Regions from separate parts of the Cytobacillus sp. MT66 genome, predicted to be linked through region 2. Evidence: riboswitches for the same ligand, from Rfam matches in the RefSeq annotation. Region 2 holds a riboswitch; the other holds the start of a gene.
What was found. Region 2 has a riboswitch for S-adenosylmethionine ahead of AC1Q59_RS23280 (sodium:solute symporter family protein). Riboswitches for the same ligand answer to the same signal wherever they lie in the genome.
Positions count from the first base shown of each region.

Region 1: it holds a riboswitch for S-adenosylmethionine, as region 2 does, so the genes downstream of both, AC1Q59_RS12490 (homoserine dehydrogenase) here and AC1Q59_RS23280 (sodium:solute symporter family protein) in region 2, are expected to answer to the same signal.

Region 1 covers NZ_JBXAFB010000006.1:85,006-94,610, reverse strand. Annotated here, with positions in the region: gene AC1Q59_RS12500 (MFS transporter) at 1-731, shown strand, start outside; gene AC1Q59_RS12495 (amidohydrolase) at 763-1,947, shown strand; SAM riboswitch class I at 2,110-2,214, shown strand; gene AC1Q59_RS12490 (homoserine dehydrogenase) at 2,375-3,583, shown strand; gene AC1Q59_RS12485 (cation:proton antiporter) at 3,747-5,558, shown strand; gene AC1Q59_RS12480 (glycine betaine uptake BCCT transporter) at 5,638-7,158, opposite strand; gene AC1Q59_RS12475 (glycoside hydrolase family 16 protein) at 7,608-8,513, shown strand; gene AC1Q59_RS12470 (glycosyltransferase family 2 protein) at 8,670-9,605, shown strand, end outside.
Region 2 covers NZ_JBXAFB010000023.1:4,121-13,725, forward strand. Annotated here, with positions in the region: gene AC1Q59_RS23250 (DUF4317 domain-containing protein) at 1-129, shown strand, start outside; gene AC1Q59_RS23255 (DUF169 domain-containing protein) at 176-961, opposite strand; gene AC1Q59_RS23260 (TerC family protein) at 1,245-1,997, shown strand; gene AC1Q59_RS23265 (molybdopterin-containing oxidoreductase family protein) at 2,033-4,084, opposite strand; gene AC1Q59_RS23270 (MATE family efflux transporter) at 4,266-5,630, shown strand; gene AC1Q59_RS23275 (sensor domain-containing diguanylate cyclase) at 5,797-6,978, shown strand; SAM riboswitch class I at 7,180-7,286, shown strand; gene AC1Q59_RS23280 (sodium:solute symporter family protein) at 7,521-9,017, shown strand; gene AC1Q59_RS23285 (methionine aminopeptidase) at 9,230-9,478, opposite strand.

The sequences.
Region 1 (9,605 bases), on a different contig from region 2:
CAAGTCCTATGTCCTTGATCATGGCAGCAGTGACCATTGTTGGTGCGATTCTCTTCATAAAAGTAGAAAAAAGCAAAAAAGTCGTCCTTATTGACTTCAGCTTATTTAAAAACAAACCATATACAGGGGCAACATTCTCAAACTTTTTGTTAAATGCCATTGCCGGGACAATGGTTGTTGCCAATACGTATGTCCAAGTCGGCCGCGGTTTCAGCGCCTTCCAATCCGGTATGTTATCACTTGGTTACTTAGTGGCTGTGTTAGCGATGATTCGCGTCGGTGAGAAAATTTTACAAAGAGTTGGTGCTAAGAAGCCAATGCTTTGGGGTTCAGTGATTACAACAGCAGGTGTTGCGATTATGGGCTTAACCTTCTTGCCTGATTTAGCTTATACCGTTGTCGTATTTATTGGTTACGCCTTATTCGGTCTTGGCCTAGGGATCTATGCAACTCCATCAACAGATACTTCTGTATCCAACGCTCCATCGAATAAAGTCGGTGAAGCTGCAGGGATTTATAAAATGGCAAGCTCACTTGGAAGCTCTTTCGGGGTCGCGATTTCTGCCACTGTATATAGCGTCATGTCTGCTAGCAACCTGGAGGCAGGGGCAACTTGGGGCATTATTACGAACGTGATCTTTGGTGTATTAGCCCTTCTTTCCATCATCTTTATGGTGCCAAAAAATGCAGGTAAAGAAGATCAAGAGGCAAACGCAGGTCAGGCTGCCTAAAGAAAACTTATTTTGAGCGGAGGAACAGACAATGAAAAGTAAATTAATGACCATGCTTGAAGAACGCAAAGACGAAATCATTCAAATCCGCCGGACTTTGCATGAAAATCCTGAGCTTTCCTTCCAAGAGGAAAGAACCAGCCAGTTCATTGAGGATTTTTATAAAGGCAAAGATGTACATGTAGATACAAATGTTGGCGGAGGACATGGAGTCATTGTGACCATCAAAGGCGGAAAACCAGGTAAGACCATTGGGCTGAGAGCCGATTTTGACGCACTGCCAATCGAAGAGGAAACTGATGTGCCGTTTAAATCAAAAAATCCAGGTGTCATGCATGCCTGTGGCCATGATGGCCATACAGCTTACTTGCTTGTTCTGGCAGATTGCTTGATTCAATTAAAGGATGAAATCCCTGGTACAATCAAAATTATTCACCAGCCTGCAGAGGAAGTACCGCCAGGCGGTGCGATCGGCATGATTGAATCTGGTTTATTAGATGATCTAGACAATATCTTCGGCATTCATTTACTGCCGCTTGGCCCCTCTGGTTTAGTAGGGTATAACAGCGGATATGTATTCCCTGGCCGTGCGTACTTTAAATTGAAAGTCCAAGGTGTCGGCGGGCATGGATCTTCTCCACACTTGGCCAATGATTCAATTGTGGCCGGTGCCCATTTTGTCACAGCGATTCAAACAGTGGTTAGCCGCAGGTTAAATCCATTTGATATGGGGGTTGTCACCATCGGTTCATTTGATGGAAAAGGTACCTTTAATGTCATTAAAGATAGCGTGGAAATTGAAGGTGATGTTCGCGCTATGACGGAAGAAACGAGGGAAACAATCGAACGGGAAATTCGCCGCATCGCTAACGGAATCCAAGAGGAATTCAATGTGACTTGCGAATTAACCTATACACCAGACTATCCGCCGCTTTACAATGACCCGGAAGTGACGGAACTGGTTGCTTCTTACTTAAAAAATGCAAATGATAAAGACATTACAGAGGTTCAGGAATTTGCACCAATGGCTCCTTCTGAGGACTTTGCCCATTATGCAAAAAAATTCCCAGCCTGCTTCTTCTACATTTGCTGCACACCAAAAGGGGTTGAAAAGCCATACTTTAACCATCATCCTAAATTTGATATCGATGAAGATGCCCTTTTAGTAGCAGCAAAAGCAGTTGGAACAGTGGTTTGTGGGTATTACAATATGTAGTTGTGAAAAAATGAGGACGGTTTTCCTTATACAGGGGGACCGTCCCCATTTTTTAATTTGGACGTGAACAAGCACGAAAACTCTGTTCGATAATTTAAGAAAGCGTATTGACTTCCAATAGGTTAGCAGATATCATTATTATTAATTTCATAATTGTCAATCTTCTTATCAAGAGAGGTGGAGGGACTGACCCTGAGAAACCTCGGCAACCAGCATTCCTTTGCACGGTGCCAATTTCAGAGGAATATTTTTTTCCGAAGATGGGAAGGCGGAAACGGATCGCTCTTTATTAAGTTCCTCATCCCCTTCTGTCTTGATTCGCGGAAGGGGATTTTACTATTTGTAGCTTTGTTTTATCGCAGTTGTGTATTGGGCTTAGTTAGGGCATTGCGTAACTCACAAAGGAAAGGTAAGGGGGAACTTATAAATGTCGGCGATTCATATAGCCTTGTTAGGACACGGTACAGTTGGAAAAGGCGTCTATGCCACCATTCAATCTCATCAGGAAAAGCTTCAAGCCCTTTTTGGAAAAGAAGTAAAAATTGTTGGCGTACTAGTAAAGAACTTATATAAACATCACTTAGAGGATCCAAGTGTACTACTAACTGATGATTTTGAAAAAATCATCTCATTGGAAAAATTAGATGTAGTCATCGATGCCATTTCAGGGAAAGAACCATGTTATTCTTACTTGAAGCAGGCCATCCAGCGTGGCTGCCATGTTATCACAGCGAATAAAGAAATGTTTGCCCATCATGGGACTGATTTGAAGCAATTAGCGATCGAAAATAATGTATCATTGGGATTCGAAGCAACAGTTGCAGGCGGAATCCCTGTCATTCAAACACTTAGACAGCTGCTGAACGTCAATAACATTCAAAAAATCCAAGGCATTCTTAATGGAACCTCAAACTTTATTTTGACAAAAATGAGAGAAGAAAACCTCAGCTTTGAGTCTGCGCTCAAGCTAGCACAGGATAATGGATTTGCTGAAGCCGATCCAACCAATGATATCGAAGGCTTTGATGCTTTCTATAAAGCAATGATTTTAAGCGAAGTCGCATTTGGGAAATCGCCGGACTGGAAACAGGTCGTTCGCCAAGGGATTCGCAGAATATCCTATGAGCAAATTGAACTCTTTTCCTCATTAGGATTGCGATTTAAGCATGTCGCCTCCATCGAACAAACGGCCAATGGCATTCAATGCTCCGTTAAACCTGTCCTTGTCAATGAACAGCATCCTTTTTATCATGTAGAAGGCGTGCAAAATGCCGTTTCCATTGATGGGGATATTGTTGGGAATATCAGCCTTCAAGGTCCTGGTGCTGGAATGTTCCCTACTGCTAGTGCTATTGTTGAAGATTTAGTGCATATTGATAGAAAAATTACAGCCCCTTCACATTCAGAACAAAAATTTGCAAAAAGTGAGGCAGCTGTTGTATCTTATTGGGCAATCTGCGGGGATCTAAATACGTCCCTTCTGCCTCCCGCAACGGAAGTAATCGAAAGAGTTCGTCACAATGTATTCATTGTAAAATCATCTGAAGAGGACTTAAATGCTATTAAAATCCCACAAGTACAGATTTATCAAGTACTGGGTGAAGTAAACAAAGAAAAAGTCGTGGCAACTTATTAAATAATGGTGTTTCAAGTTGGGGGCATGCGATTAGCTAGAAGTATTGGCTGATCGCATGCCCTCTCTCTGTGCCTCGCCTGGCAAGTTCTTCAATTTTTTGGTAAACTATTACTCACTTTGAGGGAGTCTTGCAGATGACCCTTTTACCCAATGAGGTGAAGGAATGGAACAAACAGCATTGATTAGTATAACCGTCATTCTTGGCCTTGGGATCTTTTCACAATGGCTGGCCTGGCGGATCCAATGGCCGTCGATTGTCATTATGTCCATTGCTGGTTTGCTTATTGGACCTATTTTTGGATTCATTAATCCGAAAGAGGCATTGGATGAGCTTTATAGCCCGCTGATTTCTTTGGCGGTCGCGATTATTTTGTTTGAAGGAAGCTCAAGCCTGGATATTCGAGAAATCAAGGGCATTTCGAAATCTGTATTCCGAATTGTTACGGTGGGAGCTTTTCTAGCGTGGATCGGCGGTTCGCTTGCGGCGCATTTCATTGCTGGATTAAACCTGGAAATTTCGTTCATCATTGGCGGATTATTTGTTGTCACCGGGCCAACCGTCATCATTCCATTGCTAAGGCAAGCGAAACTAAAGCCGCGTACAGCTGCTGTTCTCAAATGGGAAGGCATTATAGTTGATCCTGCAGGTCCATTGCTGGCTCTGTTTGCCTACCAGGTGATCAAGGTGCTGACCAATGAAATGCTTCATTTCCCCTATTTGTGGAACTTCTTTTTAGGTGCCCTGCTTGCGATATTACTAGGATATGTCATTGGACTGGCTATCAGCATCATGGTCAGCAAGGGCTTTCTCCCGGAATATTTGAAGTCCCCCATCATCTTATCCTTTGTACTGATCTGCTTTACGATTGGCGAAGTGATTATGCATGAAACTGGGATGCTGGCAGTAACGGTCATGGGACTCACTTTAGGACGGACAAAGAAGTACGTATCGTCTCTTGGCAGTATCAGTCACTTTGTGGAAAACATCTCTGTTCTCTTAACATCGACGATTTTTATTTTGCTGACATCATCGCTAACAAGAGAAACAATTGCAGAAGTCTTCACACTGCCCATTATCGGATTCGTTCTTGTGATGCTATTCATTGTCCGTCCGTTATCTATTTGGCTCTCGACGATTCGGACAGAACTGACATTTGCTGAAAAAACGCTGATTGGCTGGATTGCTCCAAGGGGAATCGTTGCCTTAACCGTTTCCGGATATTTCGCAGCGATTCTGCTCGAGGATGGCTATCAAGGGGCTGGCATTCTTACAGCTTTGACCTTTGCACTTGTGTTTATCACGGTTTGTGCTCATGGGTTTACGATCGGTCCATTGGCGAAGAAACTGGGACTTGCCAGTACAGACCCGCCCGGCGTTCTAATCGTTGGCGCAAGCAGCTTTTCTGTTGCGTTTGCCAATCAATTAAAAGAAACGGGCATTCCGGTAATCATATTCGATTCCTCCGGTGACAGGCTGCGCCCAGCACAATTGAAAGGGATCGCTACACATCAAGGGGAAATTCTATCTGAACATACACAATACGAGGTTGACCTTACCCCTTATGAAACCATCCTGGCGATGACTGGCGATGCCGCTTATAATGCACTCGTTTGCCAGTCCCATATTCCGGAATTCGGTTATCAAAACACCTTTGCCCTGCCGGTGAAGCCAAATAACCATGCAGATCACAATGAATTGTCAACGGCTCTTAAGGCGCACTTACTTTTTGGAGAGGACGCCATCTTTACCGAACTGAACCGGAAAATCAATATTGGTTACACGTTAAAAACAATTGAAATGAATCAGAAAAATAAAATTCAAAAAGAGGATATTCCAGCTGGAGTTACCCCGCTCTTTATCATGAAAAAGAATCATACACTAACCTTTGTAACACTGAAAAAGAGATTTGTTTTAGATGAAGGCGACCAGCTTGTTGTATTGACGGAGGATAACAAAGAGGAGACTGTCTCGTAGATAAGACAGTCTCCCTTTTTTCATGAAACAAGAAAACCGAAGCGTGCCTGTGCAACGTTTCGAAAACTGCTCCAGTGTTTCAGGATTTATTACTATTTTTGTGTTTCGGCTTGAAATATAAGCCAAGTTCCTTTTTCTCTTTTGCTAATGAGCGATAAAGTGACAGCATCATTAATAAAAGAATGAATGAAAATGGGAATGCCGCAGCAATTAACGCATTTTGCAGCGCTTGTAATCCACCGCTATATAAAAGAATTAATGCGACAGCAGACTGCGCAATACCCCAAGATAGTTTTACAGAATTAGGCGGTGTGAGTGATCCATAGGTTGTTTGCATGCCAAGAACGAATGTTGCTGAGTCAGCAGAGGTGATAAAGAATGTACAAACAAGAGCGATCGCTACGATTGAAAGCAGCGTGGACCATGGGAATTCATTAAAGATGGCAAATAGGACTTCCTCATTGGCAAATTGCGTTAAATCAACATTCCCTGCATGCTGCACATCAATCCCCGATGTGCCAAACACGGCAAACCACATGAAGCTGACAAGGGATGGCAGCAAGAGAACGCCAATGATAAATTCACGAATGGTTCTGCCCTTTGATACACGAGCAATAAAGATACCAACGAATGGGGACCAGGAAATCCACCATGCCCAGTAAAAGATTGTCCAGCCATTAATCCATGAACGGTGTTCTTCATTAAGAGGAGCGATTCTAAAGCTCATGTGAACGATATTTTGAATGTATCCCCCAAGTGTGTCAGTAAACATGTTCAATATTAAAATGGTTGGACCCGCAATGAACATGAGTATAAATAAGGCAATCGCTAAAACCATATTGGTATTGCTTAAATATTTGATGCCTTTTCCTAATCCAGACCATGCCGATATGATAAATAGAACGGTAACAACAGCAACTATGATAATTTGAACGGTAAAATTATTTGGGATTCCAAATAAAAATGATAAGCCGCCATTAATTTGCGCTGCGCCAAACCCTAAAGTGGTCGCAACCCCAATCACAGTAGCAAACACGGCTAAAACATCAACAAGGATTCCTAATGGCCCTTCCATTCTTTTTCCTAAAACGGGTTTTAATGTAGCTGAAATGAGGCCTGGCTCATCTTTGCGGAATTGATAGTAGGCTAAGACTAGGGCGACGATAGCGTATATAGCCCATGCGTGTATACCCCAGTGGAAAAATGTGTATCTCATGGCCTCTTTCTGAGCAGCAGCTGTTCCACCCTCGGCTAATGGAGGATTAATAAAGTGCGATAGCGGTTCCGCAGCTCCCCAAAATACTAGACCAATCCCCATACCTGCGCTAAATAACATAGCAAACCATGAGACATTGGAGAACTCCGGCTTGTCACCGGGCTTACCCAGTCGAATCGCTCCAACGGGACTGAAAATGAGGAAAATACAAAAGACGACGATGATTGAAACTAAAATTAAATAATACCAGCCAAAGGCTGTTGTAAGAAATTCCTGCAGATTGCCTGTAGCTTCTTCAAAACTTTCCGGCGCCGTCACACCGAAAATAACAGCTGCAAGAACCATGGCAAGTGATATCCAAAAAACATTTGAAATTCTTCGCATCGAATGCTCCCTTCTTAATAAAATCAAACGAATGAATAGTCATACGACTGTGATTGTCACCTTTAAAAAAATCCCATAAAACCCATTCCACTCAAACAATTTCCTGCATTTTTCGACACACATACTATTTCAGTATAGTACAAATAGGAGGAGATATCTAACCATAGGGCTTATACGTCTTATTTAGGGGATATTGGGGTGTTGCTGTAGCGGTGGCTATATATTTGGGATTTACCTTATAATACCCGGGTTATAGTTGTTCAAAACCCCGGAGAAACCCTGGACGGGATTCCAGGGCATCTCCTGCCAGCAGTAAAGACACCCTCTTCATAAGGACAAGGTGCCTGTCCCTCTGTCCTTTTCGGCTGTCCCTTTAATAATAATTTTGTTCTTTATAATGAATTTTTGAATACCTTAAATTGAACATGATTTTTGGAGATGAGCAGTTAATGAACAGATCTTATAAGATGGTTATTTTTTGTTTGCTTGTTTTGGCTGTCTTTGGCTCAATTCTCTTTTTATCAAATGGTGAAAATAATGAGGTGATTCCCGAGTCTGAAAATGGCACTAATGCTCAAAACACCACTGGAAAAATAACGTCTGATAGTGATGGTGATGATGTTATGGATCATACTTCTGAATTTAAGGACTCTGATAAAGTTTCCATCTTTAACCACGACGGATGGGAATTGGTTTGGCATGATGAATTCGCAGACTCCTATTTAGATCTCACAAAATGGAATATTGAAGATTGGGCAGCACAGAAGAATAAGGAACTGCAATATTACTCTCCAAATAATGTAATCGTTAAAAATGGGTTTTTAAGATTAATAAGCAAGGCCGAGAAATACCAAGGGAAAAACTACACATCTGGGGCCGTTCATACAAAAAATAAGTTTGACTTTTTATATGGAAAAGCGGAAATGAGAGCTAAGCTTCCTGCAGGGCAAGGAATGTTCCCTGCCTTTTGGATGATGACAGATAAGGAACACACCTGGCTTCCTGAAATCGATATTATGGAAATGCTTGGCCATCTGCCTAATGAGGTTTGGATGGTTGCCCATTGGTTAGGTGAGGACGGAGCTTTAAAAAGTGAATCTGCTTCCTTTAGAGGTCCTGACTTCACCAGTGATTTCCATACCTTTAGTGTTGAGTGGACACCAGACTCTCTTACGTGGTTTATCGATGGTGTAGAAAGATTTAAAACAAACACATATATCCCTAGTGAAAAGATGTATTTATACCTAAATACAGCAGTTGGAGGAAACTGGCCAGGATCTCCTGACCATACTACTATTTTTCCAGCGATATTTGAAATTGATTATGTCAGGGTTTTTAAACAAGTAGACGAGTAAGTTACACAATAGGATTAAACCTTTAAAGGGATAATCCTATTCCGTATTTACTATTGTTTTATCGTTCTTTATATGGAACTAATTTACCATTTAAAGCAAACACCCTTGCTTGATCTTCATGTCTTCAACAGCCTTTTTAAAAATGGAGGAAACTTTATGTTACTAATAATCACCTTAGTCCTCTTTAGCTTTTTTGTTTTGTTCCAAACTCTTTACATTTTTATCCCCCTTTATACTAGCAGGTCAACAAACAGACTTTATCCGGAAAAGGAAAAAGGAATTAGCGTATTGATTCCTGCATACAACGAAACACTTGTCATTGAAAATTGTATAATGGGGATTTTGAATGTTCAGTACAGTAATTTTGAAGTTCTGTTTATTAATGATGGCTCCACTGATGACACAATGGAGACATTCCATAAACAGCTCATGTTAGCTGAAACCCCAAGATCGACACTAGGTGTTTTAACTCATGAAAAAGTTAAAGGGGTTTACCGTTCGCAAATATATCCTAATATCTGGGTGATTGATAAAGAAAATGGAGGAAAGGCGGATGCTCTTAACACTGGAATAGATTTTGCAGAGAAAGAAATCATTATTACATTAGATGCGGATAGTATTCTTGAGACAAATTCGTTAAATGAAATGAACCTGTCGTTTGAGGATGATTTTATTGTAGCTGCAGGCGGATTAGTGAATATTGTCCAAGGCTATCAAAATAACGGGAATAAGATTATACCTTGCTTCAAAATACCTGGCCTCATTCGGTTTCAAGTGATTCGATATTTAACAGGTTTTTATATGAACAAAATTACTCAATCAAAATTCTCTTCACTTACGGTGATAGCAGGTGCCTTTGGTGCCTTTCGACGGAGCGTTTTAATCCAGGCAAATGGTTACCGAAAGACAGTGGGAGAAGATATGGATATTACTCTGCGTATCCAAGAATTGATTGGAACCAGTTTGAAGGGAAAGCGAATTATTTTTGTCCCTGAAGCGGTTTGTTATACAGAATGTCCTGCAAGCCTGAAAAGTTTATATAGGCAGCGAATCCGATGGCAGAAGGCTTTTATTGATTGTGTGATTACCTTT
Region 2 (9,605 bases):
ATCAGTCCACAGGACTTAAAATATGTAAAACAAGTCAATTACAACGGCAAGCGCTGTATATTAATCGAAGTGGATGAGGATACTGTCATTGAAGGCTTTAAAATCATTCCAGAAAATCTATTAAGCTAGTCCAAAACGGGACAAGGTGCCGAAGAAACCATGTCCCGTTTTTCTATTATTTTTCAAACATACATTTAAGTTTTTCGTAGGTGTTTGGATACTTGGCTTCGTATTGCAGGTAGGTCGGTACAGGATAGCGGACGCCGCCTTTATGGGTCATCTTAAGTCCTTCAATAAATTCGCTGACATCCTTATATGGGATGGTAAATGCCATTTCATGATCATGTGTCTGACCGAATACGCGATCGCCATAACACGGCAGAATTACCTGTGGCTTATATGATTTCATGGTTTTAATAACGATATCGGCGCAGTCAGCTCTTGCGGTAAAAGAAGAAGTCACTTCGCCGCCAGTCGTGTAAAGTGCTGCCGCGACCATTCTCATGACTTGTGCAGAGTTTCCGTATATGACAATAACTTCCGGCTCGAAGGAGGTGCGTGTTAATGGTGCCATCAGCACAGTGCCTGCTTCATCTTTTGAAAATTTAGGAACAGCTGCTTCGGTAATTGCTCCTAAATCACATGTCTTCGTATACATTCCGTCAGTTAAATTACCTTCCAGATAATATTCCAATTGATCTTCGAAACCAAACGCAATTTTTGCAATCGGACAAGAAAGATCCTCACGATCCATTGCGATGGCCCAGCCATATCTTCTTGCCATCGTGACGCCCTGACAGATGCTAAAGGTTTTTCCAAAATCCCTATAAGGACGCTTCACTCGTTCGGGGACTTCTTCACCCTTTTTCATCACTCGGATCGCAAGCGGCAATGTATCAGGTCTTACGTAGGTTTGAATCGCATTTTCTAGTAATTCTAGTATCTCATCATTTTTCTGCATTCGATCATCCCCCTTTTATATTATTTAAATATTCTATAAATTATATGATCACTTCTGGTGAGTTATATACTTTTAAAAAAATATTCCATTTCGACTATTCCAATCATCTTAATAGAATTTTAATTAATATTGCACTATAATTAAATATATGGATATGAAAACCAATTTTATGGAATCCTTAAGAAAGAAGTGTGATTAAAAAAATTCACCACTACAAATAACTCATAGTAAATAGAAATTCATCATTAAAGGAGTCGTACAAGTGGATATTTTTTATCAATTAATGAACACATATGCTCAATTTTTTGATTGGGATATGTGGGGGAAGGTTTTAACCGATCCCGTTTCTTGGGGATTCATTGGTACACTGGTTATTCTAGAAGGGTTATTGTCAGCAGATAATGCGCTTGTGCTGGCTGTCATGGTTAAGCACCTTCCAAAAAAACAGCAGAAAAAAGCATTGACGTATGGACTGTTTGGCGCTTATTTCTTCCGGTTCATCTTTATCGGGCTAGGCACGATGCTCATCAAATTCTGGTGGATAAAAGTGTTAGGGGCCGCTTACCTTGCATGGCTGGTTGTTAAGCATTTCTGGAAGGGTGAGGAAGACGAAGAGGCGTCCGGAATAAAAAAAGATTCCTGGCTTGTTCGTACACTTGGTGTTTTCTGGGCAACAGTCATTTCCGTTGAATTAATGGACTTAGCCTTTTCTGTCGATAGTATTTTAGCAGCATTTGCCGTATCTGAGGAAGTCTGGATCCTTTTAATCGGAGGCATGCTTGGTATCTTGATGATGCGGACAGTGGCAAGAGTATTCCTAACACTAATTGAAAAAGTACCTGAGCTTGAGAATACAGCTTTTGTACTCATAGGTATTATTGCTGCAAAAATGTTTGCCAGTGTATTTGGTTACGAATTAGGACACATGACTTTCTTTGGCATAATTGTCACTGCATTCGTCATCACATTTATCATTCACTTTATTAACAAGAAAAAACATGGGGAAGACCAGTTAGAAACAGCTGAAGAAAAGTAAAGGAAAAGGTGTCTGCTAGAAGCAGACACCTTTTTTTACGCGTTCATCTTTAATTTTTCAATGCCGACTTTTCCAGAGAAGAAAGTTGCTCCGCCGCCCATGTCTGAAAGCCGATCAGGGGTTAGGGCGTTTACAAGCTGTTTCGTCCCAGGTGCATCAGCCCAAATCCCTTGAGAAACCACAACACCAGGCAAAACATTCTCTCCAACAGCGGCTTTTAGTTCACATTCACCCCTGTGATTCCACACACGGACTTTATCACCGTCTTCAATTCCTAATTCTTTGGCATCCTGTTCATTGATATGAAGCTTTGGTTCTTTTTCTAGTGAAACATGCTTTTCATTATTAGAAAAAGTAGAATTTAAGAAATTATGATTTGGTGCCGGAATGAAATGAAATGGCAAGTTTCCGTCTTCCTGAAGAGGAGCATAGACTGGGAGCGGAAATAAGCCATCTTGTTTCATCTGCTCAGAATAAAGCTCAATTTTCCCGCTAGGTGTCGGGAGTTTCCCCGGAAACAGCGGCTTCACATGAGCTTTTAGAAAATGATTTTCCGCTAGCTTTTCGAATGTAAATCCTTCAATATATGGATTATTTGCTTTAGCAAGAGAATCAGCAATCATTTCTTCTTCCGTTTCATACAGCTCAGGTTCTTCAAAGCCCATTCCGCGGGCTAATAAGCGGAAAACCTCTACATTTGCCTTTGATTCACCATATGGAGGAATCACTGGCTGCTGAAGCTGCATGTAATTATGCCAATAGGATGTATACAAATCAGTATTTTCATAGGACGCAGTAGCTGGCAGTACGATGTCGGCATATTTAGCCGTTTCCGTTAAAAATAAATCATGAACAACTAAAAATAAATCGTCCCTTTTCAGACCTTTGTTCACTTTATTGCTGTCTGGTGCGACAATCGCTGGATTGCTGCTGTAGACATATAAAGCTTTTACTGGAGGATCCAATTCGGTTAAGGCATGGCCAATTTGGTTCATATTGATTAGCCGTGTATTCTTATTTTCAAGCAGCTCAGGTCTTTGCAGACGTGCTGTATTTGGAAGCAGGTAGCCTGAATTTGATTTAATCGCCCCGCCGCCTTTTTCCAGCCATTGCCCAGTTAAGGCTGGAAGGCAGGCAATGGCTCTTGTAGCCATACCGCCGTTATCATGGTGCTGAAACCCGTTGCCAATCCTGATATAGGAAGGGGAAGTTTCGCCATACATTCTCGCAAGCTTATATATATCATCAACTGGCACACCAGTAATATTTGAAACTGTTTCAGGGTCGTACTGGACTACATGTTCTCTTAACTCTTCATGTCCAACCGTATATTCTTTTAAGAATTCTTCATTCACAAGGTTTTCTGCAAATAATATATGCATAATTCCAAGAGCAAGTGCTCCATCTGTACCAGGTAAGATAGGTATGAACCAATCGGCCATTTTACCTGTTTGATTCTTGTGAACATCTATAACAACAAGCTTAGCACCATTTTTTCGAGCTTTTTGGGTCAGGGTTATTTGATGCATATTGGTACTGACAGCATTAACTCCCCAGAAAATCATTAATTTAGAATGAACAGTATCCTCTGGGTCTATACCTAAATTTCCGCCCATCGTGTAACGATAACCAGTGATTCCTGCTGCCTGACAGATTGTGCGGTCAAGAAGTGAAGCGCCCATGCGATGGAAGAATCTTCGGTCCATACCTTCTGCTGTCAGTTTTCCCATGTTTCCATAATAGCTGTACGGGAGAATACTCTCTGGGCCATCAGAGGCGATTAATTCCTTCCAGCGATCGGTGATCGTTTTGATAGCCTCATCCCAGGAGATTGGCTCAAACTTGCCTTCACCTTTTGCTCCCACACGCTTTAAAGGCGTTGTTAGGCGTTTTTCATCATATATCCGTGCAGTCACATTTCTAATTTTATTGCAAATATTCCCTTGGGTAACTGGATGGTCTGGATCACCCTGTACTTTAACAATTTTTCCATCCTTTTTATGCAGAAGCAATCCGCATTGATCGGGGCAGTCAAGTGAACATACAGCCTTGAATACTCCATTTTGCTGGTCGATAACAGAGGTCATATTCCGCTTACCCTCCTATTTAATGATAGATTTTTTTATAATGTTATAATTCTATGACAGTTTGAATGGTGAAGCAAGGATGTTTGCTCTAATTGCCATAATAATATAAATACCATTATATTATTCTAGTTTATTTGCTATGATTGATATTGTTTGAAAATGAGGTAAGGAGTTAACTTGGATGTACCAGACATTTACAGTCAAAGAGAAAGTAAAACAAATCTTTTTTCTTTTGTTTCCTATATTAATTACACAGCTTGGCATGTATTCAATGGTGTTTTTCAATACGATTATGTCCGGAAGGTATGGGTCATCAGATCTTGCTGGGGTGGCTATTGGTTCCTCGATTTGGAGCCCCATTTTTTTAGGGTTAAGCGGTATTCTGCTGGCTGTATCACCAATCTCAGCGCAACTATTCGGTGAAAAAAACCATAAGGAGATTACGCTTACGGTTAAGAACGGGATCTATATCGGGCTTGTTATCGGGCTGCTCGTTATTGTAAGCGGATTTTTCCTATTAGATCCTATATTACATTTAATGAATCTTCCTGAGCGCGTGCAGGAGGTTGCCTTTCAGTACTTAACTGGTTTAAGTCTGGGCATTATCCCGTTATTCGTTTTTAATGTGTTGAGATCGTTTATCTATGCCCTTGGGAAAACGCGGGTTGTCATGGTCATATTAATTTTAGCTTTACCTGTTAGCCTGCTATTTAATTTCGTACTGGTTTTTGGTTATTTCGGTTTTCCAGAGCTCGGCGGTGCAGGGGGAGGTTATGCAACCTCAGTTACCTATTGGGTGATCCTGGCTGTCACAGCCATCATCATTAAGAAGCAGGATCCATTTTCGTCATATGATATTTTTAAAAATTTTATTGATTTTTCTTTCAGTAAATGCAAAGAAATATTGAAAATTGGCGTACCTATGGGTCTATCTAGTTTCTTTGAAACGAGTATGTTTGCCGTTGTCACGCTCTTAATCAGCAGGTATAATGTGACAACCATTGCTGCCTACCAATCTGCTTTAAATATTGTATCTTTTTTATATAATATTCCGATTGCGATTTCTTTGGCGCAAACTGTTCTGGTAGGATTTGAGGCGGGAGCAAAACGATATCAGGACGCAAAAACCTATAGCTGGCTCGGCATTTTTTTAGCGATGATGTTTGCGCTTGTGAGCGGAATCCTAGTAGTGTTCTTCCGTTATGAGGTCGCAGGGCTTTATTCAACGGAAGAAGCGGTGATAAGCTTAACCGCACATTTTCTCATATTTGCTTTGTTTTTCCAGGTAGCGGATTCCATTCAGGTAACAGCGCAGGCTGCTCTAAGGGGTTACAAGGATGTCAATATCTCATTTATTGCAACCCTGATTGCATACTGGCTGATTTGTTTGCCTGCAGGCTATGGTTTGGCTAATTATACAAGCTTAGCTGCAAGAGGATATTGGCTGGGACTGACTTTCGGCCTTCTTGCAGCCGGTGTTTTCTTATCTATGAGACTAATTTTTATCCAGCGGAAATTTAGGGAGCTTTCAACGATTGTGGATTGATAGCTCCCTATTGGGAAGTTTTTGAAATTCACAGAGCTGTCAAAATAATTAGGATTGACGATAGGAACAAAGGACTATATGATAGAAGATATAGGTGTGGAATTATTTGACTTTTTTGAAAAATAGCTTCGTTTTAAAAGAAAACTTTTCAGTGGAAGTGTAGCATATGACGACTCCAAACTTGCAAAATATCCTAAGAATTATTATTGATTTGGTAAAGAAATTAGGTACTGAAAAAGACCTGGTCTCCAAAGAAATTCTTATGGCATTAGAACAAAACTATGTAAATGATCGGGACCGGATGGCTGTACTTCCGTTATTGGAGCAGCTGGAAATCGCTAATGAAAAAATGGAAAATATCAGCTGGCTTAATAAACATTATAAAATTTTAAATGAGTTTGCACAGGTCTGCAGTAAAACTCTAAATGAAGAGATCTTGCTAAAAGAGGCGTACGAAATGGTTTCTCAAGTTATGCCGACGGATTCTTTTTATATTGCTTTATATAATGAAGAAACAGAAAGAATTCATTTTATTATCATGATGGAAGAAGGGAAAGTATATCCTAATCATGATGTTAGCATGGGGGATAACTACACATCAGAGGTGATTAAGAAGAGAAAAATTATTCACCTGCAAAAAGAGGCCCAAGCTTATGAATCAAAGGCACAGTTTGGTGTGAAGGATTCAAGATCCTGTATTTTTGTGCCTATCATTACCGATGATCATGTCAAAGGGGTTATTTCCGCACAAAGCTTTTCAGATTTTGCTTATCGGAAGGAACATGAGGAACTATTGCAGATCATTGGTGCACAGGTAATTAACTCTATCGATACAGCAAGATTGTATAGGCAAATTTATGTGATGGCGAGAATGGATGAACTGACAGGATTGAAGAATCACCGTGCCTTTCATGAGGACTTAAATCAAATGGTAAGAGATAAAGAGTCGAAGGAGTTTTCGCTTCTAATGATTGATTCCGATCAATTAAAGAAGTTAAATGACCGGTTTGGCCATGACATTGGTGATTTGTATTTAAAGGTGCTTGCAGATGGGATAAAAAGTATTTGCCAGAACGGTGCTTTAGGGTATCGATACGCAGGGGATGAGTTTATGATTATTCTTCAGAATGGCTCGTGCTTTGATACTAGTTTTGCAAAGCTGTTAGATTATTACCAGCAGCATCCATTAAGATTCGGTAACCAAAGGGTAACGATATCTATTAGTGCAGGCGCAGCAGCATTTCCAAAACATGGAACAACCGTAGACGAATTGAAAAAATCAGCAGACCGTGCGCTTTATCAGGCAAAGGAACAGGGTGGAAACCAGCTGGTTGTTTTTGAAATCTAGTGTGTCAGCTTGTCTGGAAGGATAAAAATCCTTTTAGACGACTGGCATTTTTTTAATCCTGGTCATGATTTACGCTTAATCTATTTGGGAACTGCCACCAGAATAATGTAATTGGCGAAGAATTTTTTAGAAAATTCCTAATTGACAGATCGACGATTGTTTTGTAAAATTTTATTTATTCTTACTAATTAAATATGTATTTCCTTATCAAGAGTCGGGGGAGGAACCTGGTCCGTAGATCCCGCAGCAACCTTTTACTAATGTAAAAAGGTGCTAAGTCCAGCAAGCGTATGCTTGAACGATGAGGGAGGCTAATATTATGACCTCTTCTTATCAGAAAGAGGTTTTTTGTTTGCTGTTTTATATAAGAGCCAAAAAAATGAGGGGTTCTTTTGTAATATTTCTGATTAAGTGCATAGGAATAATATGTATTGTAGTGAGAATAAAAATATTTAGCGAGGGGGCATTACAGGAACACAAAAACTTTTGAAGTCACGAAAATTCAGATACTATATATTTACTTTTTTTGAAAGGGGAAAATAATGAATAATGTAGCTTTGTATACATGGGTTGGATTTATATTATTTCTATTGATTATGCTTGCCTTGGGGTATGTTGGGACAAAGCAAACGAAAAATATTCGTGACTTTGCAATAGGTGGGGAGAGACTCGGCCCGGTAGTGCTGGGCCTATCCTTTGCAGCTACTTATTTAAGTGCAGCTACATTTCTTGGATATCCGGGCTGGTCCTATGAATGGGGACTGACTAATCTTTGGCTTATTATCGCCATGATCGGTGGTGGTGCTATTGGGGTCCTTATGGTTGCTAAAAAAATAAAGCAATTGAATGCAGAACAAAAATCACTTTCCTTACCTGATTGGCTAGGTGATTATTATCAAAGTGATTTTTTACGTGTCGGTACAGGCTTGATCTTACTATTTAATATTTTTTATATTGCTGCACAGTTTGTAGCGGGGGCAAGGATTTTTGAATATTTACTGGGAATGGATTATACAGCTGGCCTGATTCTTATTACCGCTATTGTCGTATTGTACGTCTTTGGTGGAGGAGCATTTGCTGATATTTACACAGATGCGATTCAAGTGATTTTAATGGCTATTGCAGGTATTGTCGTGTTTGTTTCAGGAATCGTAATTTTTTGGAATGGCGGGGTTACTGAGACATTTTCAGATATCGCCAATAATTTGGCTGCCCAGGATGGAAATCTAGTAAAGGTATTTAATCCTGATTCAGCACATTTTTATTCCATTGGTGCTGTAATTGGCGCAATTACGATTCAATGGGCATTTGCTTCTGCCCCACATCTATTTAATAAAGTGTTAGGTTTAAAGAACGAAAAGGATTTAGGAAAGATGATCCTTACTTATGTTATAACAGCTTCCCTTTGTGTTTTCGTCTTGTTTGGCGGAATTTTTAGCAGGGTGGCGTTGGGACCTTCAGACATAGTTGCAGATTTGGCTTTAATGGAATACATTGCGTGGGCTTTTCCAGCCATTTTTGTGGCATTCTTTGGAGTTGTTATTCTTGCTGCAGCTATGTCAACGACTGATGGGTTGTTTGTATCTATCTCTACCGTATTTGCAAATGATATTTTTCTTAAATTTTTAGTGAAACGTGGCTATGTTCGGGTAGAAGGGGAGAAAGCGGAAAAAATAGCATTGCAGATTAGCAGATTATCGGTGCCAATTGTAGGGCTTGTTGCCTTTTTAATTGTCCTAAAACCACCGATGTATATGGGGGACGTTATGTGGATTGGCATTTCTGGTGTTGCAGCTGGAACACTAGGGCCTATTCTCTATGCAGTTTACGGAAAACATAAAGCATCACCTAGAGCAGCAGAAGCTTCTATGATCATTGGTTTATTTTCTTATTTAATTTTATATTTTGCAGGAATCGTTCCAAGTACGATGACCGCAGGGGCAATATCGACATTCATTGGGATTGTGGCCATGGTCATACTGGCTAATGTCATAAAAGATGGGAAGATAAAGGCAGATGATTTGGCAAAAGCAGAATAATATCTTTTGAGGGGGAATGATTCATGTTTGTGAATGAAATGCTTTCCGTTTGGCTTTACGGATTAATCGCAATTTATGCCATTATTGGTTTCTCACTGTGGAAATGGTATTTTGGTAAAAAGTAGTTATTAAAATAACAAGGATACTTTCACATGAGTATAAATGTCTGATGTACCTTATTGAAAAAAAGGACCGGGCTTTGCCCGGTTTTCCTATTGAAGTTCGTTCCAGTCTGTGTAAAGTCCGCTTCCGTTGCAGCCAGGGCAGTCTAAAGCATTGGATACATAAGCAAATTCGCTTGCGGGATAGGGAATGAAGCCCCGTCCATAGCAGTCTGGGCATTTTCCCATTTCTTGCATTTTAGAAACATGTTTTTCATGCCTGGACGTTCGCCAATCATTAAAGGCATTAAGCAGTCCCAATTGTTTCACCTCGATCGTTTTTTCCTTATTTTTCTTCAAATGATCCTTTTTTATACTAAAAAGAAATATTATTTACTTTCTGAAGTTAGATGCTGCTGTTTTGAGGGTAAATTTATGTTATGTAGTATGAAAAAGGTAAAATAGACAAATAAGTTGTATAATGAAT